2 regions of the Streptomyces sp. WMMB 714 genome follow, and region 2 is predicted to be linked to the other one. Evidence: riboswitches for the same ligand, from Rfam matches in the RefSeq annotation. Region 2 holds a riboswitch; the other holds the start of a gene.

Region 1 (3,401 bases), on a different contig from region 2:
GGCGCCGGAGTGCGGCTGCACGTTCGCGGCCTCGGCGCCGAAGAGCGTCTTGATGCGCTCACGGGCGATGTTCTCGATGGCGTCGACGTGTTCGCAGCCGCCGTAGTAGCGGCGGCCCGGATAGCCCTCGGCGTACTTGTTGGTGAGGACCGACCCCTGGGCCTCCAGGGCGGCGACCGGAGCGAAGTTCTCCGAGGCGATCATCTCGAGGGTGGACTGCTGGCGGTGGAGTTCGGCGTCGACCGCGGCGGCGACGTCCGGGTCCACCTCGTGGAGCGAGCTGTTCAGAAGCGACATGGAACCATCCCTAGTGGCGGGCCGGGCAGGCACTGTGGCGGGCAGTGGGCGGGGACTCGGGCGGATGGGGCGGGCGCGGCGCGCGGTCAGCTGCCGGAGGCGAAGGCGGTGTACTCCTCGGCGGAGAGCAGCCCTTCCGGCTCGTCCGAGAGCCGTACCTTGAACAGCCAGCCGCCCTCGAAGGGTGCGGAGTTGACGAGGGCCGGGTCGTCGACGACGTCCTGGTTGATCTCGGTGATCTCGCCGGAGACCGGTGCGTACAGATCGCTCACCGACTTCGTCGACTCCAGCTCACCGCAGGGTTCGCCCGCGGTGACGGACTCGCCCGCCTCCGGGAGCTGGACGAAGACGACGTCGCCGAGGGCGTCCGCGGCGTGCGCGGTGATGCCGACCGTCGAGACGCCGTCCTCGGCGGCCGACAGCCACTCGTGCTCCTTGCTGTAACGCAGCTGCTGGGGGTTGCTCATGGTGCGATTCTCCTGGATGTGAGGGGGACGAGGAAAACGGTCTTGGCCAGTGGGACGGGCGCCGCACGCCCGGACCTGCGGACCCGGGGCGGCCGGGCACGGAGGTGATCCTTCCCAGGCGGCGCCGCGGCCACGACACCCGGCACTGTGGGATCGGCGACCCCGGCCCGCCTGGGCTTCAGCGCTGCCGCTTGTAGAAGGGGAGCGCCACGACCTCGTACGGCTCGTGCTTGCCGCGGATGTCCACCGCGACGCCCTCCGTGCCGGGCTCGGCGTGTGCCGCGTCGACGTAGGCGATGGCGATCGGCTTGCCGAGAGTCGGCGAGGGAGCCCCGGAGGTCACCTCGCCGATGACCGAGCCGTCCGCGGCGGAGACCACGGTGTATCCGGCGCGCGGCACCCGGCGGCCTTCCGCGACGAGGCCGACAAGCTTCCGCGGGGGCGCCTGCTCGGCACGCGCGGCGGCGGCCTCCAGGGGCTCACGGCCCACGAAGGAGCCGTCGTTGGTGGTCTTCTCGAACTTCACGATGCGGCCGAGCCCCGCGTCGAACGGCGTTGTCGCCGTGGACAGTTCGTGCCCGTACAGCGGCATGCCGGCCTCCAGGCGGAGCGTGTCACGGCAGCTCAGCCCGCAGGGCACCAGCCCCACCGGGGCGCCCGCCTCGGTGAGCGCCTCCCAGACCGCGACGGCGTCGGCGGGCGATACGAACAGCTCGAAGCCGTCCTCACCGGTGTAGCCGGTACGGGCGATGAGCGCCTCGCGCCCGGCGACGGTGCCCGGCAGGCCCGCGTAGTACTTCAGGCCGTCCAGGTCGGCGTCGGTGAGCGCCTTGAGGATGCCGGCGGCCTCCGGGCCCTGCACGGCGATCAGCGCGTAGGCGTCCCGGTCGTCGCGGACCGTCGCGTCGAAGCCCGTGCTGCGCTCGTGCAACGCGTCCAGCACGACCTGGGAGTTGGCGGCGTTCGCCACGACCATGTACCGCTGCTCGCCCGTGCGGTAGACGATCAGGTCGTCGAGGATGCCGCCCTGACCGTCGCAGATCATCGTGTAGCGGGCGCGGCCCGCCTTCAGCGCCGAGAGGTTGCCCACCAGGGCGTAGTCCAGCAGCTCGCCCGCCTGCGCGCCCTCGACGGCGATCTCGCCCATGTGGGAGAGGTCGAACAGCCCCGCGCGGGTGCGCACGGCGACGTGCTCGTCGCGCTCGCTGCCGTACCGCAGCGGCATGTCCCAGCCCGCGAAGTCGGTCATCGTCGCGCCGAGCGCACGGTGAGTGGCGTCCAGGGCGGTGGTGCGGGGGCGGCCGCCCGCGGCGGTCTCGCTGGTGTCGCTCATGTCAGGCTCCCGTGACTCGGTGACGCGGATGTCCTCCCCATCTGTCATCGGAACCTGAGAGGTTCGCCACGAGCCCTGAGAAGGGGTGGCTTGCACCTTGGGTGGAGCCGCACGGCGGCGGCCCGCTTTTCAGATCTGCCTCGTCCTGCGCGGTATCGGTGCCTGAGAGATTCAAGGGAGGACTTGCTCCTTCGGCGCCCCGGCGGGCCCGCGCGCTGCGCGCGGCCGGGAACTCTCCCGCGTGGATTCAAACGGCCGGTATGCAGTTGGCCCGCACATCATGGCACGGCACGGAAGACGCGTCGACGGTGCGGACAGCGGGCAGAACAGCGGGGGAGCGGGCAGGGTCCGGCCGCGCACGGCCAACGGCCGCCCGCAGGGGGGTAATCGCCGCCTTGATGCGCATTACCGTTTCTTGACACTCTCGGAGCGAGCCGCTGTACGGCGGCGTTATTCGGGGAGGGCGATCAGGTGGGCAGCCTGCGCAGTACGTACGCGACGGTGACGGGCTGGGGATACTCCCAAGCCGGCTCCCGGCAGGGGCGGGCCGCCTCCGCCACGAAAGCGTCCACGCCGGTCGTCCGGCACGATCTGCGCGGCACTTCGTCGAGACGGACGCTGCGCTTCCCCACCGGCGACAGGGTGGTGGTCTCCGGACTCCCCGGGAGCGGGAAGTCGACGCTGATCCGCCGCGTCGTGGCCGTGGCGGACACGGTCCGCCGCATCGACTCCCAGGACGCACGGGAGCGCTGGTCGGCCCTGCTGCCCCGCTGGCTCCCCTACGCCGTCTACCGGCCGCTGGTCCGGCTCACGCACTACGCGGGGCTGCGCGCCGCGCTGGCCTCGGGCGCGAGCGTCATCGTGCACGACTGCGGAAGCCAGAGCTGGGTGCGCAACTGGCTGGGGAGGGACTCGCGCAGGCGCGGGCGGGCGATGCACCTCGTCCTTCTCGACGTACCGCCGTCGGCCGCCCTGGCCGGTCAGGAGCAGCGGGGGCGGCGCGTCTCCGACTACGCCTTCCTCCGGCACCGCAGGGCCGTGCGGCAACTCCTCGCCGACGCCGAGACCGGGCGCCTGCCGCGCGGATGCGCGTCCGTGGTGCTGCTGGACCGGGAAGCCGCCGCGGCGCTGCGCGGAGTGGCCTTCGACCAGCACGCCGAGCGGCAGGGGTGCGGCCCCGTCAAGCAATGAGCCGGGGCCGGGACTCGTGAACGATGCGCCCGGCCGCCCCGCCGTCCGCCGGGAACGACGGGGCGGCCGGGCGCATCCTCCTCAGCCCAGCAGCGAGGAGAGCAGCCTCCCCG
Region 2 (3,401 bases):
ACCACACCGCCGCGAGTTGGGCCCGCCCCGTCGTCTCGTCGCAGGACATGCCGACGTGGTCCGCGTCGACCTCCCGCAGGTTCACCCCGGCTTCGAGGGCGCGGGCCACGATCTGCGCCGCCCGCCCGGGGACCCGGGCGGTGACGGTGTCGAAGTAGCTTCCGTGGACGACCTCGACGCCGCCCGCGCGGAGCCCGTCCGCGAGGATCGTCGCGTAGCGGTGCGTGCGGCGGGCGATCCCGGCAAGCCCCTCCGGGCCGTGGTGGACGGCGTACATGCCGGCCATCACGGCGAGCAGCACCTGCGCGGTGCAGATGTTGCTGGTGGCCTTCTCGCGGCGGATGTGCTGCTCACGGGTCTGCAGCGCGAGACGGTAGGCCTGGTCGCCGTCCGCGTCCTTGGACACGCCCACCAGACGGCCGGGCAGGCTCCGCGCGAACTTGTCCCGCACCGACATGTAGCCGGCGTGCGGTCCGCCGAAGCCCATGGGCACGCCGAAACGCTGGCTGGAGCCCACGGCGATGTCCGCGCCGAGCTCGCCCGGCGAGGTCAGCAGCGTGAGCGCGAGAAGGTCGGCGGCGACGGTCACGATCGCGCCCAGTTCGTGCGCCCGGTCGATCACGGCACGGTGGTCGCGTACGGCGCCGGACGCCCCGGGGTACTGCAACAGCACACCGAAGACGCCCTGTTCGGCGACGTCGGCCGGGATCCCGTCGCTGAGGTCCGCGACGACCACCTTGACGCCCGTGGGTTCGGCCCGCGTACGCACGACGGCGATGGTCTGCGGCAGGCAGTCCGCATCGACGAGGAAGACGCCCTGCTTGACCTTGCCGACCCTGCGGGAGAGCGCCATGGCTTCCGCCGCCGCGGTCGGTTCGTCCAGCAGCGACGCTCCGGAGGTGGGGAGCCCCGTCAGGTCGGCGACCATCGTCTGGAAGTTGAGGAGGGCTTCGAGTCGGCCCTGCGAGATCTCCGGCTGGTAGGGCGTGTACGCCGTGTACCACGCGGGATTCTCCAGGATGTTCCGCACGACGACCGGCGGCGTGAAGGTTCCGTAGTAGCCCAGGCCGATCATCGACGGCAGGACGCGGTTGCGCCCTGCGAGGCTGCGCAGCTCCGCGAGCACCTCGGCCTCGCTCTGCGCCGGCAGCAGGTCCAGTTCCCCGTGGCTCTTGATCACCTCGGGGACGGCGGCGGACGTGAGCTCGTCGAGGGAGCCGTAGCCGACCTGGGCGAGCATCTTCGCCCGCGCGCCGGAGTCGGGACCGATGTGGCGCCGTTCGAAAGGAGTGCCGCGCTCGAGATCGGTGAGGGGGATGCGGTTGGCGGTCATCTGCGGGGGCCTCCTGGTCGTTGCGACCTGCGAGGGACACCACGACACGGGTGCCCGGACGGCCTCCCCCTCTGTCATCTCAACCTGAGAGTTTCACCGGCCCGCCCAGCACGCGGCCGGTCCGGCTTTCACCGTCGGTGAGGGGGAGCCCAGGCACTGCATGGCTCGCCCTGCTTTCCAGAGTGACCTCACCCGCGCGGTACGTGAGCCTGAGAGATTCCGGGGAGGAGTTGCTCCTTCGGCGCCCCCGGCACCTGCGCCGGAGGACTCTCCCGCTCGGGGTCGTCAGCCGCTTTCGAGCGTACCAGCGGTTCCGCTGACGGGAACTGGAGGTGCACTCGAGTGGCCAAACCCCGCAATGTGCCTTTGGGTAGGTAATACGGCTTGCGCGACCGGCTCCCGGCGCCGCTGGAGCCCCAGCACTCTGCCGCGCGTGACAAGCACCCGAGCGGGTACCGGGGCCCGTTGGACCTGCCCGCCGGAGAGCCGGAGCCGTACCGGGCCACCGCACACGCGGTCACACAGCGCCCACTCGCGAGCACATGGAGGACCCGTGCAGAGGGACATCGACCCCCGGAAGCTGATCGGGCGCAGAGCGCTCGACTCGAGCGGATGCAAGATCGGAACGGTGGGCGAGGTCTATCTCGACGACGCCACCGGCGAGCCGGAGTGGGCCGCCGTCCGCGCCGGTCTCCTCCGGCGCGAGGCTCTCGTCCCGCTGGGGCCGAGCGAGTTCGTGGACGGCGTGCTCCTGGTCCCCTTCGCACGCTCGCTCGTCAGGGGTACTCCCGTCCTCGGCGTAGGACGGCACCTCTCTCCCGTGCAGGAGCTGCAGCTCTACATCCACTACGGGCTCGACGTACCCGCCCCGGCGGAGGAGGGCCCGCCGTACCCGGCCTCCCCGCCGCCTGACCGCGACTTCGGGCGCATAGCGGGGTCGGAGAGCTGAAGGGCCTCACTCCGCCGGCCCCGCCCCACCACCGCTCCCCCGCCCTTCACGCCCGGCCATCGCAGCCAGCGGAACGGGGTCCGCCGGCTGCAGGTCCGGGTCGTCCACGGGGTAGGTGCGCACCCTCCCCGGCGCCGAATCGGGGGTCTCGAACCGCACAGTCACACGCCCCACGCCGCTTCCCTGGACCCAGCCGAAGCCGTGCTCCGCATGCCACACGTCACGCCCGGGAAGCCACCGCCGGTCCGCGAGCGGTTCCGCGTCCTCCTCCGCTGACGGCACAGGGGCGCCGCCGGCAGCATGCGGCTCCCCTTCCGGTGGTTCGGCGGCCTCCGCGGCGGCTGCGGCCTGGGCGAAGAGGTCCTCCTGCGTGAAGTCCGCGAGACCCGTCACGCCCACACCGAGCAGCCGGACCCCGGCCGTGGTGTCCACGGTGTCGATCAGCCTGGCCGCGGCCTCACGCACGACTGCCGGGTCGTCCGTGGGGCCCCGCAGCGTCTCCGAACGGGTGAGCGTGGAGAAGTCGTAGCTGCGCACTTTGATCACGACGGTCCGCCCGGACCTCCCCGCGGCCTGCAGGCGCTCGACGCACCGGCCCGCGAGCCGGGCCACATGGGCCTGCACCAGGGTGCGCTCGGTGAGGTCGACGTCGAAGGTGTCCTCCACGGAGACGGACTTGGCGTCCCGCTCGGCGACCACGGGCCGGTCGTCCCAGCCGTTCGCCATCGCGTACAGCGACGCGCCGTGCGCCTTCCCCAGCAGCCTCAGCAGCTCCGCCTCCCCCGCCTCGGCCACGTCCCCCACCGTGGTGAGGCCCGCCCGGCGCAGCACCTCGGCCGTGGCCGGGCCGACCCCCGGAAGCGTGCGCACCGGCATCGGGGCCAGCAGCTCGCGCTCCGCTCCCGGCTCTATGAGGTAGAGGCCGTCGGGCTTGGCCTCCTCCGAGGCGATCTTGGCCAGCATCTTCGAGCCCGCAAGGCCGACCGAGCCGCTCAGGCCCGTCGCCTCGCGGATCATGACGCGCAGCCGCTCCCCCACCTCGCGTGCGGCCCGCGCCTCCGCCGCCTCCAGCACCTCCCCGGCTTCGAGGTCGACGAACGCCTCGTCGAGACTCAGGGG

Evidence for each region. Region 2 has a riboswitch for glycine ahead of gcvP (aminomethyl-transferring glycine dehydrogenase). Riboswitches for the same ligand answer to the same signal wherever they lie in the genome.
Region 1: another riboswitch for glycine. It lies ahead of gcvT (glycine cleavage system aminomethyltransferase GcvT); the one in region 2 lies ahead of gcvP (aminomethyl-transferring glycine dehydrogenase).

The regions. Positions count from the first base shown of each region.
Region 1 covers NZ_FMHJ01000007.1:83,238-86,638, forward strand. Annotated here, with positions in the region: gene glyA (serine hydroxymethyltransferase) at 1-297, opposite strand, end outside; gene gcvH (glycine cleavage system protein GcvH) at 384-764, opposite strand; gene gcvT (glycine cleavage system aminomethyltransferase GcvT) at 943-2,097, opposite strand; glycine riboswitch at 2,238-2,347, opposite strand; gene H181DRAFT_RS14580 (AAA family ATPase) at 2,569-3,288, shown strand; gene H181DRAFT_RS14585 (hypothetical protein) at 3,370-3,401, opposite strand, start outside.
Region 2 covers NZ_FMHJ01000014.1:195,468-198,868, forward strand. Annotated here, with positions in the region: gene gcvP (aminomethyl-transferring glycine dehydrogenase) at 1-1,333, opposite strand, end outside; glycine riboswitch at 1,521-1,618, opposite strand; gene H181DRAFT_RS23740 (PRC-barrel domain-containing protein) at 1,887-2,282, shown strand; gene H181DRAFT_RS23745 (DNA polymerase IV) at 2,289-3,401, opposite strand, start outside.